Regions from separate parts of the Kocuria sp. CPCC 205235 genome, predicted to be linked through region 2. Evidence: riboswitches for the same ligand, from Rfam matches in the RefSeq annotation. Region 2 holds a riboswitch; each other region holds the start of a gene.

Evidence for each region. Region 2 has a riboswitch for thiamine pyrophosphate ahead of thiO (glycine oxidase ThiO). Riboswitches for the same ligand answer to the same signal wherever they lie in the genome.
Region 1: another riboswitch for thiamine pyrophosphate. It lies ahead of RF638_RS00070 (ECF transporter S component); the one in region 2 lies ahead of thiO (glycine oxidase ThiO).
Region 3: another riboswitch for thiamine pyrophosphate. It lies ahead of RF638_RS11810 (bifunctional hydroxymethylpyrimidine kinase/phosphomethylpyrimidine kinase); the one in region 2 lies ahead of thiO (glycine oxidase ThiO).

The regions. Positions count from the first base shown of each region.
Region 1 is NZ_JAVKPR010000001.1:13,450-19,754, forward strand. It holds gene RF638_RS00060 (energy-coupling factor transporter transmembrane protein EcfT) at 1-536, opposite strand, end outside; gene RF638_RS00065 (ABC transporter ATP-binding protein) at 533-2,104, opposite strand; gene RF638_RS00070 (ECF transporter S component) at 2,101-2,706, opposite strand; TPP riboswitch at 2,766-2,872, opposite strand; gene RF638_RS00075 (DUF4235 domain-containing protein) at 2,963-3,232, opposite strand; gene mnhG (monovalent cation/H(+) antiporter subunit G) at 3,327-3,692, opposite strand; gene RF638_RS00085 (monovalent cation/H+ antiporter complex subunit F) at 3,689-3,952, opposite strand; gene RF638_RS00090 (Na+/H+ antiporter subunit E) at 3,956-4,612, opposite strand; gene RF638_RS00095 (Na+/H+ antiporter subunit D) at 4,609-6,246, opposite strand; gene RF638_RS00100 (Na(+)/H(+) antiporter subunit C) at 6,243-6,305, opposite strand, start outside.
Region 2 is NZ_JAVKPR010000007.1:1,455-7,759, reverse strand. It holds gene RF638_RS06795 (MFS transporter) at 1-272, opposite strand, end outside; tRNA gene RF638_RS06790 (tRNA-Pro) at 416-492, shown strand; gene RF638_RS06785 (alpha/beta hydrolase) at 555-1,466, shown strand; gene RF638_RS06780 (PhzF family phenazine biosynthesis protein) at 1,459-2,313, shown strand; gene RF638_RS06775 (thiol-disulfide oxidoreductase DCC family protein) at 2,310-2,729, shown strand; gene thiE (thiamine phosphate synthase) at 2,730-3,386, opposite strand; TPP riboswitch at 3,440-3,565, shown strand; gene thiO (glycine oxidase ThiO) at 3,563-4,813, shown strand; gene thiS (sulfur carrier protein ThiS) at 4,826-5,080, shown strand; partial or broken gene RF638_RS06755 (thiazole synthase) at 5,082-5,954, shown strand; gene moeB (molybdopterin-synthase adenylyltransferase MoeB) at 6,179-6,305, shown strand, end outside.
Region 3 is NZ_JAVKPR010000017.1:34,581-40,885, forward strand. It holds gene proB (glutamate 5-kinase) at 1-849, opposite strand, end outside; gene obgE (GTPase ObgE) at 842-2,440, opposite strand; gene rpmA (50S ribosomal protein L27) at 2,604-2,858, opposite strand; gene rplU (50S ribosomal protein L21) at 2,903-3,214, opposite strand; gene RF638_RS11810 (bifunctional hydroxymethylpyrimidine kinase/phosphomethylpyrimidine kinase) at 3,426-4,964, opposite strand; TPP riboswitch at 4,952-5,046, opposite strand; gene RF638_RS11815 (Rne/Rng family ribonuclease) at 5,126-6,305, opposite strand, start outside.

The sequences.
Region 1 (6,305 bases), on a different contig from region 2:
GCTCCGCGGGCACGCCGCGCCGAGGCCAGCACCGACCATTCCTTGACCATGACCTCCACCAGGCGCAGCGCGGCCAGGGAGGCCAGCACGAAACGTTCCGGCAACCGCAGGGTCTGCGCCAGACCGTCCGCCAGATCTGTGGGATCGGTGGTGAGCAACACCGTGATGCCGGGCAGCGCGATTGCTAAACCACGCAGAGCAATGGCCGCGCCGGCCGCCAGCGACCCCGTGGTCACGGTGATCCACCCCAGATTCAGGAGTACCGTGCCCCCCTCCGGGGACAGCATGGCCGTTCCCCAGCCGCTGATGAGCGCGGCCACGGTGATGGGCCAAAGGGTCAGCAAGAGGCGGAGCGGCTTCTGTCCCGCCGCGCTGAGCAGGAGCAACTGGCCCAGCAGCGCGATGCCGCTCGTGACGGGGTCCGCGCTCACCACCAGCACCGCGGTGATGAGCAGTGCGCCCAGCAGTTTGATCACCGCGTTGGAGCGACCCACGGGGCTGAACCGGGCGGTGTCCGCGATAGTAGTGACGCTCATGCTCCCAACCTCAGTTCCACGGCGTTGAGCGCCGTGATGAGTTCGCGATCGTGGGTCACGGCCACCACGGCGGTGCCGCGTTCCAGCTCTTCGACCAACATGTCGACCAGCTCGCGCCAGGTCTGGGCGTCCTGACCGAACGTGGGTTCGTCCAGGATGAGCACGTCGGGGGCGGAGGCCAGCACGGTGGCCACGGAGAGTCGCCGCTTTTGACCGCCGGAGAGCGTGAACGGATTGGCATCGGCAATGCCCCCGAGTCCCAGCCTGGCCAGGAGGAACTCGATTCGTTCCTCGTCCACACCCGGTCCCGCACCGCGGCGAGCTGCCTGGTGCGGGCCGTACTCCAGTTCCGCCCGCACGGTTGAGCACAGGAACTGGTGCTCGGGGTGTTGGAACACGCTGCCGATGCGGGTGATGAGTTCGGTCCCCTCCCACAGTGAGGGGTCCGCGGGCGCGTCCCCGGCGAGGGCCTTGGTGGCGTGAACGGTTCCCGCGCACGGCAACAATAGTCCCGCAAGGGTCAGTGCCAACGTGGACTTGCCCGCACCGTTCTCGCCCGTGATGGCCAGGGCCTGGCCTGCGCGCACGCTCAGGTCGATGTCCGCGGCCGCGGGAATCACATTCTTGTTGCGGTATATATCGGCCTGGGTGGGGGTTCCCTTGGCCCAGGCCTTCCGCTCCCGACGACGCCGCCGCGCCACCGTTCGCGAGCTCGGTTGCGTTCGACTCACGGCCAGTCCACGCGCCTCAAGCAGCGGGGTCGCCTGCTCATCGCGAGCCGGTGGTGCCATGGTGCGCGGTGTCCAGTTCGGAACCCACGTGCCTTGGCGTTGCAATAGCTCGCGGGCGTCTCCGAGGACTTCGCGCGTGGGGCCGTCGAAGGCCACCCGTCCATCGTCATTGAGCACGATCACGCGGTCCACCACGGACTCCCAGAGGCCGACCCGGTGTTCGACCACGATCATCGTGGTGCCGGATTGCGCCACGGCGCGTTCCACGGCGTCACGCAGTTCCGCTGCACCCTGCTCGTCCACGCTGGCCGTGGGTTCGTCCAGCAGCAACAGTTGCGGGCGCATGGCCATGGTTCCGGCCAGCGCCAGCCGTTGCTTCTGCCCACCGGACAGCTCGGTCGTGGAGTGATCCAGCGGGAGATCCAACCCGACCTCGGCAAGAGCGGCGCCCACGCGGGCCCAGATCTGCTCGCGAGGTACGGCGAGATTCTCGAGGCCGAAAGCGACGTCGTCACCCACCCGCGCGAGAATAACCTGCGTCTCCGGGTCCTGGTGCATGAAGCCCACCGCCCCGCGAGCGTCACGCGGATCCACACCGTTGACGGTGAGTTCCCCCGATCGGGATTCCCCGTCCGGGTCCTGCTCGACCCCGGCCATCGCGTGCAGCAACGTTGACTTACCGGCCCCGGACGGGCCCAGGAGCAGCACTCGCTCGCCGGGTCGGATGTGCGCGCTGACCGAATTCAGGGACGGCTGTTCGCGTCCCGGGTAGTGCCACCCGAACTCCGTGAGCACCACCTCCGCCCCGCGCTGATCCACGGCCACGTGCGACGTCATCGCCGCGCTGCGCCCGACGCCAGGCCGTTGAGCACTCCCGTCTTCTGCAGCGCACGGGTGACCAACCACATCAGAACACCGGCGATGATCGCACCGGACAACGTGGTCAGAGATGCGTAGACCACCTGCTGGTCCAGGGCCCATTCGAAGTTGTACATGATGTTCTCGCTGACGCCCATGAACAGCCCCGCCATCGCGCCACCGGCGGCCGCAACGGCCAAACCGAACTTTCGGTAACGGGTCAACAAGAACACGATCTCCACCGCAGCACCCTGCACCAGGCCGGAGATCACCACGGTCCATCCGAAGTGCGTGCCCAAGAATCCTTCGAGAACGGCCGCAAGCAGCTCACAGAAAACCGCGGCTCCGGGCTTGCGAATGATCAAGGCACCCAGAGTTCCGGCGATGAGCCAACCGCCGCCGATCAGCCCGGTGGCCGGCGGATAAGCCACCGCAGCGGTGGTTGCCACGGGGTACAGCAGGTTCGCCCACGCCCAGAAGACCACGGCGCACACGGCGGCCAACACCGCAGCCACCACGATGTCCACCACGCGCCACGACTTCTGAGGCGTACGGGTTGTCCCGGTCTTGACCTGTGTCATGTTTCATCCTCCTGATGAGTACAGGAGGGGAAAGAACCGCACACGGAACGTGCACGGGCCCTTTGAGATACTCGACTCCCTATCGCCGGAATGACCCGGATCAGGTTCGAGGGTCTGCGCTGGTGCGCACTCTCAGCGCCGCTCGGGCGCTCCCCTGTCGTTAGTAACTCATCCTAGACCAGAACGCCAGATCACAAAAAGCGGCGGGGAGACGTTCGATGAACGCACCCCCGCCGCTTCCGACAGTTCAAAGACCTCAGATCTCGGTCTGCGACGTATTGTCCTGGTCGTTATCCGCGTTGATCTTGGCCATGGCGCGCTGTACGCCCACCCTGACCAGGGTGGTCACCAAACCGGTGAGGAGAGCCCACACGATGATGTCGCGCCAGGCCTCGTCCGGATCCGGGTTCTTAGCCGGGGGCTCGTTGCCGGTGACCTTCTTCCACCCCGCGGTCAGAACCTTCGTGGCCACTGCGGTTCCGCCCAGCGATGCCGCGGTGCTGGCCAAATCAATTGCTTTGCTCATCGAACGCTCCTCTTCATGGTTCACAGTTCTTCACCAAGCATACGAACCACTTGGCGGTTCCACGACAACTTCGGCCCCTGCCGGGCCGAAATTTTTAATCCTCGCGCCGGGTGCTCGCGTAATCCACGACGTCCTTCAGGTCGTCCTGGGTGAGGTTCTCCTCGTGCAGGTGCTTGGACCGGTAGGCGGACCGCCCCACCATGTGGGCAGAGACGGGAACGGTCAGCAGCATGAACAACCAGGCCAGGATCAGCAACGGGATCATGGTGGGGTCCCGCCCCTCGATGGCCACCGCGGTCAACAACAACAGCAGGCCGAACACCTGGGGCTTGGTACCCGCGTGCATCCGGGACAGCAGGTCAGGGAAACGCACCAGACCAACGGCTGCCGCCAGAGACATCAGACAACCCACCACCATGCACACCGCGGCCACGATATCCAGAATGAGTTCGAACGTCATGATTTCCCCGTTCCCACGTTGCGGGCCACGGTCACGGATCCCAAGAACCCGATGAGCGAGACAATGACCAACAGGAAAATGTTGTTCATGTGGTGGTTGTAGACCATCTCGATGGCCAAGGCGGCACCCACGATGGCCAGCAATACGTCGCTGGCAATGACTCGATCCAGCAGGGAGGGCCCCTTGGCCAGGCGGTATATGGCCCCGGCCGCAGCCAGTACCAGGAAGACCCCGCAGATCCATACTGCTATCTCGAACACGGCTTACTCCTCTCCCCGATCAGCCCGCTCAGCTGCCCCGCCTGCGCGGTGCATCTGAGTGGATGGCGAATGAATCATGCCGGTCGTGGTCGTGTCATCGCCCTTGGACTCGTGCTTCAGTTCCTTCAGCTGTTCCTTGGTGCCCATGATGCGGATCCAGGCGGCTTCGATCCTGAGTGCGGACTTGCGGAAGATCTCTGCCTGTTCTTCGTTCGATACGTCCAGAACGTGGAAGTACAGAATGCCCGACGCACGGTCCACCTCGATGACCAGGGAGCCCGGGATCAGGGCCATGGTGTGGCCCACCGCGGTCATCAGCAGGTCGTTGTTCTGTCGCAACTTCACACCCACCACGGCGTTGTGCACCTTGGGTCCTTGAATCAGGGCCAGCGTGAAGACGTGGAAACTAGCCTTGGCCACCTGCCAGATGAACGTTGCCACGAACACCGCGAAGTGGAGCACGTTGAAACGGCCGGACAGTGTGATGGGAGGCAAAGTGAGCGCGCGGGTCACGATCAGCGCAAGGATCAACCCGAACACCAGGTTTCCCAGACTCCAATCGCCCCACAGGGCACCCCACACCACGACCAACCACAACAGCAGCGGGATATCGGCGCGGAACGTGCTCTGGGAACGCTTCAGGGTGGGGGAAGTACTCACTGCGCCTCCTCGCTCACGCCACCCTGGCCCACCGGGGCGAAGACGGCATCGATGTAGCGGTCCGGGTTGATCAGGTTCTGCGAAGCGTTATCCGCCAGATCGAAGAGCGGCCCGGCGAAGACGGTCAACGCAACACCCACGATCACCAGCGCCGTGGTTGCGCCCACCATGAAGCTCGGCATGAGCACCACGGCGCCACGACCGGCAAAGGTGCTGGACTGGTCGCGGGATGCGGGCCCGGAGGTCCGCGGTCGCTTGCCGTCCACGGTGGTGGAGCGCAGCACGGGGTCCGGATACTCGGCGTCGTCCACGCTGCGCAGGAACACACGAATCCACACGCGAATCAGCGCGAGCAGGGTCAGCAGCGACACGAACACGCTGACACCCACCAGCAGGTAATCCAGGCCGGTTCCGCGGGCAACGCCCGCTTCCAGGAGCCCCACCTTGCCCAGGAAGCCGGAGAACGGCGGAATGCCACCCAGGTTCAGGGCCGGGATCATGTACAGAATGCCGAGCAACGGTGAGATCTTGAGCATGCCCGCGAGGCGATCCACGTTGGTGGAGCCGCCACGCCGTTCGATCAGGCCAGCAACCAGGAACAGGCTGGTCTGGATCACGATGTGGTGGGCAATGTAATAGACCACTGCCGCCAACGCGGCCTCGGTCCCCACTGCGATGCCGAAGATCATGTACCCGATGTGACTGATCAGCGTGAACGAGAGCATACGTTTGATGTCGATCTGGGCCAGCGCACCCAGGATGCCCACCAGCATGGTGAGCAGGGCGACCCACATGAGTAGGTCGTTGATCTGTGTTCCGGGGAACAACAGGGTCTCGGTACGGATGATCGAGTAGACGCCCACCTTGGTCAACAGGCCCGCGAACACGGCGGTCACCGGTGCGGAGGCGGTCGGGTAGGAGTCGGGCAGCCAGAACGACAGCGGGAAGATTGCGGCCTTCACGCCGAACGCGATGAGCAGCATCAGGTGCAGCTGCATCTGGGTGCCCTGCGGCAGGTCCGCCAACTTCATGGACAGATCGGCCATGTTCACCGTGCCTGTGGCGCCGTAGATCATGCCGATCGAAATCAGGAACAGCACGGAGGAGATCACCGAGACCACCACGTAGGTGACGCCGGCACGGATGCGCTGCACGGTTCCGCCCATGGTCAGTAGCACGTAGGAGGCGGTCAGCAGGATCTCGAAACCCACGTACAAGTTGAACAGGTCTCCGGCGAGGAACGCGTTGGAGACACCGGCCACCAGGATCAAGAAGGTGGGGTAGAAGATCGAGATGGGGCCCTCGTCGTCGCCGTCGGCGACGCCCTCGCCCGCCGCGTAGATCAACACCGCCAAGGAAACGACCACGGAGACCACGAGCATCAGGGCGGACAGCTGGTCGACGACCATCACGATGCCGAAGGGTGCGGCCCAATCACCCAGGTGGATGGCCTGCGGGCCCTGGTTCCACACGGTGATCATGATCATCACGTTCAACGCCAGAGTCACGCTCATGGCACCGATCGTCACGAAGCGCTGCAACCGGTTCCGGTGCACGATCAACATGTTCATCGCGGCGCCCAGGAAGGGGATCACCACGGCCAGCGGAGCTAGCTGCGCGAAGTCATAGTTCATGATCGACCCTCCTCTCCGGTGTCCTCGGGTCCGTGACCCTCATGGCGATGGCCCTCTGC
Region 2 (6,305 bases):
CGCACCACGGCGCGGCGGCCGTAGTGGTCGGACACGGGGCCGAAGATCAGGAGCGCGGGCACCAGTCCCGCCGCGTAGATGCCGAACATCGCGGTTACGGAGGCTTCCGAAATGCCGTCCTGATCTCGGTAGACCTCGAGCATCGGCGCGAAGAGGTTAGTTCCGAAACCCACCGCGAACATTGCGAGTCCCACGCGGATCCAGGTGCGAGAAGTGATGGGGCTGCTCTTCGACGGGGAGTTGTTGTCACCGGAGGCGGGCCGCGCATTCATATAGGGGACCTTACCTGTGATTCCCGACACTGTGGTCAGTAAGTCGTGGACAGCCGGCACGTTCGAGTCCGCCACTGGATTTCACATTCACGCTCCCCTGCCGCTAAACTGGAGCAGTTGTTTGCGGGCACGCCTGCAAATTTCGGGATGTGGCGCAGCTTGGTAGCGCGCGTCGTTCGGGACGACGAGGTCGCAGGTTCAAATCCTGTCATCCCGACCAACGATCCCCTTGTCATCACGATCCGTGACGGCAAGGGGATTTTTTCATATCGGAAGGCTGCAGTGACCACTCCGCATGACCGCCGCTACGAGAAGCATGTTCCGGCCGTGAACGGCCAGGACATCCGCCGTTCCCACGACACCTGGCATTGGCGTGACTCCCAGGTCCACCTGGACCGCGTGGGTGCCCCGGACGCGCCGGTACGCATCCTCCTGGTTCACGGCGCCGGCGGGAACAGCGATGCCTTCTGGCCGTACGCCGCGCACTTCGCCTCGCTCGGGGCCCATGTCACGGTGCCGGACCTCCCCGGCTACGGCATGACCGTTACCGATCGCCCGGAGCGCATCCGCTACGACGATTGGCGCGAACTCCTGATCGACCTGCTTCGCGCGGAGGAAGACGAGCGCCCCCTGATCATCCTGGGTGCCAGCATGGGTGGGCTTTTGGCTTACGACGCCGCCGCGGCCACAGGTCTCGCCGCTCGTCTGATCGTCACGTGCCTTCTGGATCCGCGTGATCCCCGTGTGCGGGCGCGGTTGACGTGGCATCCCTTGCTGGCACGACTCACCGGGCCATTTTTGAAGTTGGTGCAAGGGCCACCTGCCAACCTGCGCGTGCCGATCCGTTGGATCGCGGACATCCGGCACATCTCCAACGATCCGGGACTGGTACGTGAGGTCGTCAGAGACCGGCGCGGCGGCGGTGGCCGTGTGCCTCTGGGCTGGATACGCAGCTACATGGAATCTGCGCCCCTGATCGAACCTGAGGACTTCACGGACACGCCCGTGCTACTCCTCCACCCCGGTGACGACCGTTGGACCCCGCTGGAGATCAGCCGCCCGTTCTTCGAACGCATTGGTGCCCAGAAGTCGTGGCGGCTGCTGGAGAACGCCGGACACTTTCCGGTGGAGGAACCGGGTTTCGAACAGATGATGCGCGCAGTCAAGCATGTGATGGAATCGACCCATGACTGATCAGCAGCGCCAGCGCCCGTTCGCCCAGGTCGATGTCTTCTCCCGTGAGCCCTACATGGGCAATCCGGTGGCGGTCGTCCTCGACGGCACGGACCTCGGCGACCAGGACATGGCCCGCTTCGCGCGGTGGACCCACCTGTCCGAAACCACGTTCGTCCTGCCGCCCACCTCGCCAGACGCCGATTACCGGCTACGCATCTGGACTCCCGGCGGTGAACTCCCCTTCGCGGGTCACCCCACGCTCGGCTCGGCCCACGCGTGGCTCGAGGCGGGTAATACCCCTCGCTCCCGCGACGTCATTGTTCAGGAATGCACCGCGGGCCTGGTCGAGGTCCGCCCCACCGACGACGGCGCTCTGACCTTTGCCGCCCCGCCCACCTCGCGCTCGGGAAACTTCGATCCCGCCATGCTGGAGCAGGTCACTGCGGGACTGGGTCTGGATGACGAGGAGATCGTGGCCCATCAGTGGGTCGACAACGGGCCGGGGTGGGCAGCTGTCTTGCTGCCCTCCGCAGACGATGTCCTGGCCATCGAACCGGATTACCCGGCGCTGGGGAATTACAAGATCGGCGTGGTGGGCCCCTATCCGGAGAGCAGCCCGCAGCAGTTCGAGGTCCGCGCGTTCGTGACCGGCACCGGCGGCTACGAAGACCCCGTCACGGGAAGTCTCAACGCGAGCCTGGCGCAGTGGCTCATGCGAACCGGCCAGGCGGCGTCGTCGTACTTTGCCCAGCAAGGCACGGCCATGGGGCGCCGCGGGCGCGTGACCGTCACGTCGGATGCCGCTGAGAATGTCTGGGTGGGTGGGCACTGCACCACGTGCATCAGTGGGTCGGTGCTTCTGTGACCGACCGACAAGTCACACCGACCGAGGCGCACCTGGACCTGATTTTCGACGGCCGCTGCGGCTTCTGCACCCGCGCCGTGGGGTGGGTGCACAGACTCGACCGGCACCGTCGCATCAGCACCCACGCGTATCAGGAACCTGACGTGCTGGAGCGCTTCGGTCTCACCGAATCACAAGCTCACACTGCGGTCTGGGCCGTGGTCGGCGGGACACCATCGGCCGGCGCAGCGGCCGTAGCCGAGACTCTGGACACCGCCCTCGGCACCCGCATTTTTGGCAAGCTCTACCGCATCCCACCAGTACGAACGGCCCAGGATCGCGTGTACCAATGGGTCGCGGATCACCGCGGAAAGTTCCCCGGTGTCACGCCGTGGTGCGAATGTCACCCGGAAAACTGCGAGCCCAGAACTACGTAATTACAAGAATTTCCGCAGCTCGCGAGCGGCAGCTTCCGGGTCGGTGGCATCCGTGACCGCCCGAACCACCACGATCCGTGACGCGCCGGTCTCGAGCACGGACGGCAACCGCTCGGCGTCAATCCCGCCGATGGCGAAGAACGGCTTGTCTCCCGCGTGCTCCGCGGCATACTTCGGCAGTTCCAGCCCCACGGCGGCACGTCCGGGTTTGGTGGGCGTTTCCCACACGGGTCCGGTGCAGAAGTAGTCCAGGCCCTCGTCCGCAATCGCTCCGTCCACTTGCTCACGAGACAGGCACGAGCGGCCGATGATCACGTCATCGCCCAGCAACTGGCGCGCCTGCGGGGTGGTGAGATCGCCCTGCCCCACGTGGAAAACATCCGCACCGGTGAGCATCGCTACGTCTGCCCGATCATTGACCGCGAACAGCTTGCCGTGTTCCCGTGCAACCTCGCCGAGCACCTCGATGGCCTCGATCTCTGCCGCGGCTTCGAGTTTCTTGTCACGCAGCTGGATGATGTCCACGCCGCCCTCGTACGCGGCATGCAGGAATTCCCGCAGGTCACCGCGCTCTTTTCGCGCCGTGACACACACGTACAACTTGGCATTCGCGAACGCATCACGCCTACGGGTTCCCTGACTCTGTTGCTCACTCATGTGGCCATGGTGCCACGGGTCACGGTTACACTGAGAGGTACCGGTCACATGACCGGTAGTTCCACGGGAGTCCGCGACTGTTGCCCCGGCAACCACCGCAGCGGGCTGAGAGGGCGTGAGCCGCCGACCGGAAACCTGATGCGGATCATGCCGCCGGAGGGAGTGTTGTGGCACCCATGCCACCCGTCCAGCACCACAGTGCGCCACGGCACGCAGTGGTCGCGGGCGCCGGCTTGATTGGTCTGGCGACCGCTTTCGAATTACGACGCCGCGGCGTAGCAGTCACGCTCGCAGACCCCCGTCCCGCCTCGGGAGCCACCCACGCTGCCGCGGGCATGCTCGCCCCGATCGCCGAAACCCAGTACGGCCAGGAAAGCCTGTACCCCCTCATGGCTGCCTCCGCCGTGGAGTATCCGGCATTCATCGAGCGGGTCTCCGCGGCCTCCGGGCTCCCCACCGGCTACCGCACCGAAGAGACCCTGGTGTTGGGAGTCGACTCCGCCGATGCACACGCCTTGCAGGACCTCGCAGCCCACCAGCGCGCCGCGGGCATGCAGGTCGAGAACATCACAGCTCGTCAGGCCCGGAAACTAGAGCCCGCTCTCGCACCGCATGTCGCGGGTGCCATCAGGGTTCCCACGGACCATCAGGTGGACCCCCGACTGCTCGCCGCATCCCTGATCCAAGCCCTGGACGCACCGGCCATTGACACGCTGAACGGTGCCACAGACCCCGGCCCCGCGCGTTGGTTCCACGCGAAGGTCGAACGAGTTCTCTCAACCCGCGGTACCGAACCCCAGGTGACCGGAGTGCTCCTGGAGGGAGGCGAGACGGTCGAGAGCGACGTCGTCGTGCTGGCCACTGGACTGAACACCAGCGATACCGGACAGCTACCCGCGGGCCTGACCCTGCGGCTGCGCCCTGTGTACGGCGACATTCTGCGGCTGAGCGTGCCCGATTCGCTGCTCCTGCCCGGGGAGGAACACTTGATCACACGCACGGTTCGCGGGCATGTCCACGGGCGGGCCGTGTACCTGGTGCCCCGAGCCGACCGGACGTTGGTGCTGGGCGCCACGAGTCGCGAAGACGGGCGAGCGTCCGTACTGGCCGGTGGCGTGCACCAACTGTTGCGGGACGCACGCGCCATCCTGCCCGCTGTGGACGACTGCGATGTGCTGGAGATGCTGGCCCGCGCTCGCCCGGGGACTCCGGACGATCTGCCGTACATGGGGTTGTGCTCCGTGACCGGCCTGGTGATCAGCACCGGTCATTTCCGGCACGGAATTCTGTTGACTCCCGTGGCCGCCCGGTTGGCCGCAGAACTGGCGACCGGTGTCGCGGACCCGGCCGTCAGCCACGAGCACGACTCCGACTTCTTGACCTCGACCGACCCCGCGCGGCATTCTCCCGCGCACCCCGAGATGTAACAGGTGAACAACATGAATACCGCTCCTCAGGACACCATCCAGGTCAACGGACATCCGGTTCCTCTCACCGAGGGCCTGTCCGTGGCCGATGCCGTTGCGGATCTGACCGGCCGTGACATCACCGCCGCGGGCCGCGCGGCTGACGGCAGGCCACTGGGCATTGCTGTGGCCCTGGATCACGCCGTGGTTCCTCGTTCGCGGTGGTCCGACACACTGCTCGAGGCGAACCAAACCGTGGAGATCGTCACCGCCGTGCAGGGAGGCTGAAATGACCACCGACGACTTGACCATCGACGGCGTGACGCTCGGTTCGCGGCTCATCATGGGTACCGGCGGCCTCACCGACCTGGCGATGTTGGAGCGCGCGCTCCTGGCATCGGGGACGGAGCTGACCACGGTGGCGGTGCGGCGTTACTCGCCCGGGTCGGGCCTGGGTTCCGGCGCTGGCCTGGGTTCCGACGCTGGTCGCAGCGGTGGTGCTGAAGCACCTCGTAACGGGACCGCCTCTTCGGTTGGTGACGCAGCGACGTCGACACCCCGGGACAGCCTCTACGGGATCCTGCACCGCAACGACATCAAGGTGCTGCCCAACACCGCCGGTTGTTACACGGCACGGGACGCGTTGCTGACCGCGGAGCTGGGGCGGGAAGCGCTGGAAACGGACTGGGTGAAACTCGAGGTCATCGCGGACGAGGACACACTGCTCCCGGACGGTCTCGAACTACTCGACGCCACCGAACAGCTTGTGGCGCGCGGTTTCAAAGTCTTCGCGTACACCTCCGATGACCCCGTTCTGGCGCTACACCTCGAGCAGGCCGGGGCCACCGCCGTCATGCCGCTGGGTGCGCCGATCGGCACGGGTCTGGGCATTCTGAACCCACACAATATTGAGCTGATCGCCGCTCGCGCAAGCGTTCCCGTGGTGCTGGATGCTGGCATCGGTACGGCATCCGAGGCGGCGTTGGCCATGGAGCTCGGTTGCGACGCGGTTCTGCTCGCCTCCGCCGTGACCCGCGCCCAGAATCCCGTGAACATGGCCCAGGCCATGCGCCATGCGGTGGAGGCCGGACGGTTGGCGCGCGGCGCAGGCCGGATCGCACGCCGCACGCACGCCGTCGCGTCCTCGCCGATGGCGGGGCGGATCGGGACGGGAGCCGGCGCCTCAGGTACCGACGGTGCCGCTCCTCGCGGGGACTGGCCCGCGCCCTCATCCGACCAGTCCTCTTTACCGGCGAACCCGCCGGCACCGTCAGCCGCGCCGTCGTCCGGGCAGTCAGCTTCGCGAGCGGACCCGTTGGCGCCGTCAGCCGCGCCGTTGTCATCTCCCACTTCGTCCGCCCCCTCGCACTAGGAGTCGCACGTTTCATGACCGCAGTTTCCCCGTTCCCGCCCCTCGTCGAGCCCACGCCGGAGCTCAACCACGAGGAACTCGAGCGCTACTCCCGCCACCTGACGCTCCCGCAACTCGGGGTCGAGGGTCAGCGGCGCCTCA
Region 3 (6,305 bases), on a different contig from region 2:
GATGTTGCCCGCCGAGGTCACCAGGGCGGGGATGCCCGACGCCGCCGCGATACGCGCGGCCTGCACCTTGGTCACCATGCCGCCGGAGCCAACGCCCACCCGACCCACGGAACCGATCTCCACGCCCTCGAGGTCAGCGATCGGGTCGTCGATGCGTGCGATGCGTTCGCCGCCGTCCTTGGGCGGCTTGGTGTAGAGGGCGTCCACGTCGGAGAGCAGCAACAGCGCATCGGCCTTGATCAGGTGCGCCACCAGCGCTGCGATGCGGTCGTTGTCGCCGAACTTGATCTCGTGAGTGGCCACGGCGTCGTTCTCGTTGACGATGGGCAGAATGCCCAGGTCCAGCAGACGCTCGATCTGACGGTGCGCGTTCTTGTACTGCGAATGACGCATGAGGTCTTCCGCCGTCACGAGCACCTGGCCCACGGTGATGCCGTAACGGGCAAAGTAATCGGTGTAGCGCGAGATCAACAGGCCCTGCCCCACGGAGGCCGCGGCCTGCTTGGTGGAGAGATCCTTGGGGCGCTTGGCGAGGCCCAACGGTGACAGGCCGGCGGTGATGGCACCCGAGGACACGAAAATGACGTCCGTGCCACGAGCCTTCGCGCCGCCGAGTGCGTCCACAATGCTGCGGAGCGCGTTCTCGTCAATGGAGTTCTCGACTGAGGTCAGCGAAGACGATCCCACCTTGACTACCACGCGTCGTGCCTGGGGCAGCTGGGCGCGTTCGGTGATCGGAGACCGGCGGTTCTTTCCGCGGTTCTCCGTGCTCAACTGCATGGCCGACTTGGCCGCATCCTGTTCGACAGCTGCGACGTCAATCTTTTCGGTGGTCGTTTTCTCACTCATGCTCGGGGAGATCCTTTCGACGCTGATCAGTTTGGCGGCTACGTGCCTGGTCCACGGACTCGGTCCAGACACCTGCCTTGCGTTCGGCTTCGAGCTCGGCGCGAGCCTCCGCCTTCGCGTCCATGCGGTCGTAGAACTGTTCGCGCTTCTCACGACGCGTGGGACGGTTCGTTTCGTCCAACCGCAAGTCCGTACCGCGCGGGCCGCCCAACAGCTCCGCGCCTCCCACCATGGTGGGTTCCCAATCGAAGACCACGCCATTGTCTTCAGGGCCAATCAACACTGCATCACCGGGACGGGCACCGGTACGGAACAGTTCGTCCTCGATACCCAGCTTGGCGAAACGGTCCGCGAGATACCCCACGGCTTCGTCATTGTTGAAATCTGTCTGCTGCACCCAACGTTCGGGCTTCTCACCGCGCACGTGCCACAGCGGCTCTCCGCCGCGATCATCGCGGGAGATGCTGAAGCCCTTGCGATGCTCTCCACGGCGGTTGCGCACCAGTTCGGGACGGACCACTCGGGTCTGCTCGTCGGCGTCCTCGGGTGCATTCTCCGTGCGGGACTCCGCCACGAGCTCCGCCATCGCGAAGCCCAATTGCCGCAAGCCCTCGTGGGAAGCCGTGGAGACCTCGAACACGCGGTAACCGCGCTTCTCGAGATCCGGGCGGATGAAGTCCGCGAGCTCACGGGCCTCCGGTACGTCGATCTTGTTCAGTACCACCATGCGGGGGCGCTCGGTCAACGGCACGGTGTCCTGGGCGTCGTCCTGAATGTCCTGGGCGTAGTGGGCCAGCTCGGCCTCCAACGCGTCCAGGTCCGTGAGCGGATCACGTCCGGGCTCCAGCGTGGCGCAGTCGATCACGTGCACGAGTGCCGCGCAGCGCTCCACATGGCGCAGGAATTCCAGTCCCAATCCCTTACCCTGGGAGGCTCCGGGAATCAGACCGGGAACGTCCGCCACGGTGAACCGCGTGTCACCGGCCTGCACCACACCCAAGTTGGGAACCAATGTGGTGAAGGGGTAGTCCGCGATCTTGGGACGGGCCGCGCTCATGGCGGCGATCAAACTCGACTTACCGGCGGAGGGGAAACCCACCAGCGCGATGTCCGCAATGGACTTCAGCTCGAGTTCGACCTCTTGCTCCGCACCGGGTGTACCCAGCAGAGCGAAGCCGGGAGCCTTGCGCTTCTGGGACGACAGTGCGGCGTTTCCCAGACCGCCGTGACCACCGCTGGCAATCACGTACTCTGTACCTTCGCCCAGCAGGTCCGACAGCACGTTCCCCTGCCGATCCTTCACCACCGTCCCATCGGGAACGGACAGAATCAAATCCTGCCCCTTGAATCCGTGGCGAAGATCACCCTTGCCGGGCTCACCATTGGGAGCCTTCTGGTGAGGTGAATGGTGGAAACCCAGCAGCGTGGTGGACTGGCCGTCCACGCGAAGAATCACGGAACCGCCATCTCCACCGTTGCCACCGTCAGGTCCACCGAGCGGCTTGAACTTCTCACGGCGAATGGACACGCAACCGTGACCGCCATTGCCGCCAGTAGCGTGCACGATGACTCGATCGACAAAACTGGCCACGGGGCTCCTTTAAAGTCCTCGGTGCCTACGCTGCCGTGAATGCACAGCGAACACCTCTAATTGTAAAGACTAAAGGGTGAGCGCGTATCGCGCCCACCCTTTAGTGGTCGCCGTCCACGGGATACCAGTGGAAAGCGGGTGGACCCTGGGGTCCGAAAGATAATTACTCGGCGATCTGGATGTTGACCACGCGACGACCGCGGCGGGTGCCGAACTCGACGGCACCGGCGGACAGGGCGAACAGGGTGTCGTCCTTGCCGCGGCCGACGTTCAGGCCCGGGTGGAAGTGGGTGCCGCGCTGGCGAACCAGGATCTCACCGGCGCTGACGGTCTGACCGCCGAAACGCTTCACGCCCAGGTACTGAGCGTTCGAGTCACGACCGTTGCGAGTGGAGCTCGCGCCCTTCTTATGTGCCATGGTGTGTGCCTACCTTCGTTTAAAAATTGACGGGACGGGGTGACTCAGGCGTCGATGCCGGTGACCTTGACGGTCGTCAGCTCGGCGCGGAAGCCCTGACGCTTCTTGTACCCGGTCTTGTTCTTGTACTTCATGATCGAGATCTTGGGACCGCGAAGGTCTTCAATGATCTCGGCAGTGACCTTGACGTTGGCCAGGGTCTTGGCATCGGAGGTGACCTTGTCCCCATCGACCAGCAGCAGTGCAGGAAGCTGAATGGTGCTGCCTGCCTCGCCGGCGACGCGGTCAAGGGTCACGAGGTCTCCAACGGAAACCTTCTCCTGGCGGCCGCCTGCGCGGACAATCGCGTACACCACTTGGGAACTCACTTCTCTCGACATCTATGGACTACGTGTAAGGACGGGAACACACCTGGAGGACCACGAATGTCGAGACATCACGTCGCGGCGGTCAGAACTGACCGCGCCTCGCGTGGCTTTCGCATCGAACAGGAGGTGAACCCGAATGTGCCGCCTGACGGGGTGGAATTAACGGACCACACGCACGTCGGTACCCGGCACCGAAAATCTAGACTACCCGATGCGTGGAAGCTACGGCAAACGGGCGCGCCTCGGCGCGTCGAACGGGCTCCGCGAAGAACCGCAGTTCCAGCTCGCACGCACGCATGAACGCGTCCCGCATGCGCTGCCGGGTCACAGGATCCGCGGCGCTGGCGGCACGATCCACGATATCGCGGGCGCGTTCGGTGGCCAGTTGGAAATCGGGGGCGTCGTAGGTGGCCAGCCAATCCCCGTACGGGTGCGGGTCCAGCCCGGCAACACGAGCCTTCTGGGTGAGCGCGCTCCCCACGGCCGCGTAGAGCCAGTAACACGGGAGTACTGCGGCAGCACCCACGGCGTAGGGCTCACTGCCCGTGGCCGCCAACAGGAAGTCCGTGTAGGTGCGGGTCACCTCGGAGGGCGGCAGGGGCTCGGCGTCACCCAGTCGAGCGCGGTGGAGGGCGGACTCCACGGTGACGACCTCGGCCGCTCCCCCGGCGAAGAATTCTCGTTCGGTCTCCGACGGCGCCGCGGCGGCCAACGCAGCCAGGGCCCGGGAGTACACGTCCAGGTACTGCATGTCCTGATCCATGTACCACTCGAACGTCTCGAACGGCAGCGAACCGTCCGCCAATTGGGTGATGAACTCCAACTCGTTGATGTCACCACGCACACCCGCGCAGTCGCGCCACAGGGAATCCGTGAAGCGTTCACAGGACTGGCTGTCCTGCAAGGTGGCCTGGACGTGATGGAAGTGGTGCACCGGACCGTTGCCGTGCCCCACGTGCAGGCTGTCCGCGTGTGCCAGCGCACCGCGCAGCCACGCGCGTGCCGTACGCACCGCCCCCGCCCAGCCCCCCGTGCGGGCCACCACCGTGGCAATGGCGGAGGACAGCGAACACCCGGTGCCATGAGTGTTGGAGGTCGCCACCCGAGGATCGTCGAACGTCACGACCGGCTCGGTGCGGCCCGGTTCGAGCAGCGCGTCGGGAGTTCGTGACCCGGGCAGGTGACCGCCCTTGACGAGCACACGTGCGCCGAACCTCTCGGCTACGAATCGTCCTTGTTCTAGCGCCTCACTCCACGTGGTTGCGGTGGGGGCATCGGCCAGCACCGCGAGCTCCAGGAGGTTGGGGGTGATCAGATCGGCCAGGGGCAACAATGACATGAGTGCCGTCTCGGCCTCAGCCCGCAGCAAGCGGCCGCCGGCGGTGGCCACCATCACGGGGTCCACCACGGTCACCGGAGGTTTCACGGCGGCCAACCAGTCGCGGACGGTGTCGATCACCTCGACCGATCCGAGCATGCCCACCTTGACGGCATCCAGGGTGACGTCGGAGCTGACGGCCTCAAGCTGGGATCGCAGGATGTGCACGGGCGGGGTGTGGATGTCGATCACGCCGGTGGTGTTCTGGGCGACCACCGCGGTGATCACGTTCATGCCGTAACCGCCCATCGCGGCAATGGATTTCAGATCCGCGGCCTGGCCGGCACCACCGGTCGGATCCGTCCCGGCAATCGAGAGCACGCGGGGCACGGTCAAAGAATCAGAATGCGCAGTAGTCACGACATTCCCTTCGCTAGTACGAGCTAGATCAGGTTCAACGGGTGTCATCTCAGCCGCTCGTGCGGCACCCCGTGTCAGTGATACACATCATGCCACAGGGCCGCGGGTTCTCATCCCCCGCGGCCCTGTGGCATGTCATATCCCGGAGCTGGTGCCCGGTGTCAGTCCTTGGAACCGCCGGTCATCTTCATGTTCGCGGCCTTCACGCCCACGCCCACCACGGTGGGTTGCGAGGAGGACTTGGGCGCGTCCTGCTTGGACGCGTCGGCGGTGAACCGCTTCACGGTGCCCGTGGAGCTGACCGGCTCGTGCTTCTGCACGCTCGCCGTTCCCGGTGCGGCCGTGGGTGCGGAAGCACGGCGCGAACGACGCCGCGTGGCCGGCTTGGTCTCCGTGGTGGCGGCGGGTGCCGCGCCCTGACGTGACGCCGCCTGCTTCGGAGCAGAAGCCCCCGCTGACTGTCCTGACGAAGACTGTGCAGGCGCACCGGACTTCTGCTCTGAGCCGGACTGCTTGGAGGAGTCTGCAGTCTCAGCGGATTCCGCCGTGGACTGCTCGCTCCCCTGTCGGGATTCATGCGTAGCTCCGCGCTGGGCACGGCGGGAACGGCTCCGGCGATTACCTCGCGTGGGCTGTTCCTGGGAAGAGTCCTGCGCGGGCGCTTCCGTGAACGCTGCCGTCAACGAGTCCAGCGTCAGCGACTGCTGACCGCTCTCCGGCTGGTCCTCCGGGGAACCACCGCCGTGCGGCAGCTCGATGACCTCACCGTGAATGGTCAGGCTCGAGGACTGGTTCTCGCCCTTGTCCTCCGAACCCCGGTCACGATCCTGGCCGTCCGAATCCGAGGCATCCTTCGACTGCGAATCGTTGCCCTGGCTGTCCTGGCCCGACTGAGCGCGGCCGCGGCTGCGCTTGCCGCGACGCTTCTTGCGGCGACGATCGCCGTCCTGATCACCGTGGTCCTGGGAACCAGACTGATCCTTGCCCTGATCCGGCGTCTGTTCCTTACCACCGGAGCGTTCGCCGGACTGGTCGCCGCCCTGGTGACCCGAGGCGGCGTCGTCGTCGTGCTGGGAAGCTGCAGCGATACTGGCCAGCGCGTTGCGTGCGGCTTCCGCGCGGGCCTTGGACTCCTGGTCGTTGCCCTCGTTGCCGTTGTCCGATCCGTTGTTGCCGCCGTTACCGGAGTTCTTGGGCTTGTCCTGCTGGTTGCTCTGCTGGCCACCCTGGTGCTGCTGCTTGTGCTTGGAGCGCTTGCGCTCGTTGCGGTTATTACGGTGATCCGGGGCGGAATCCCCCGCGCGACCCTTGAGCGGGTGGTCGTGCACGATCGCACCGCGG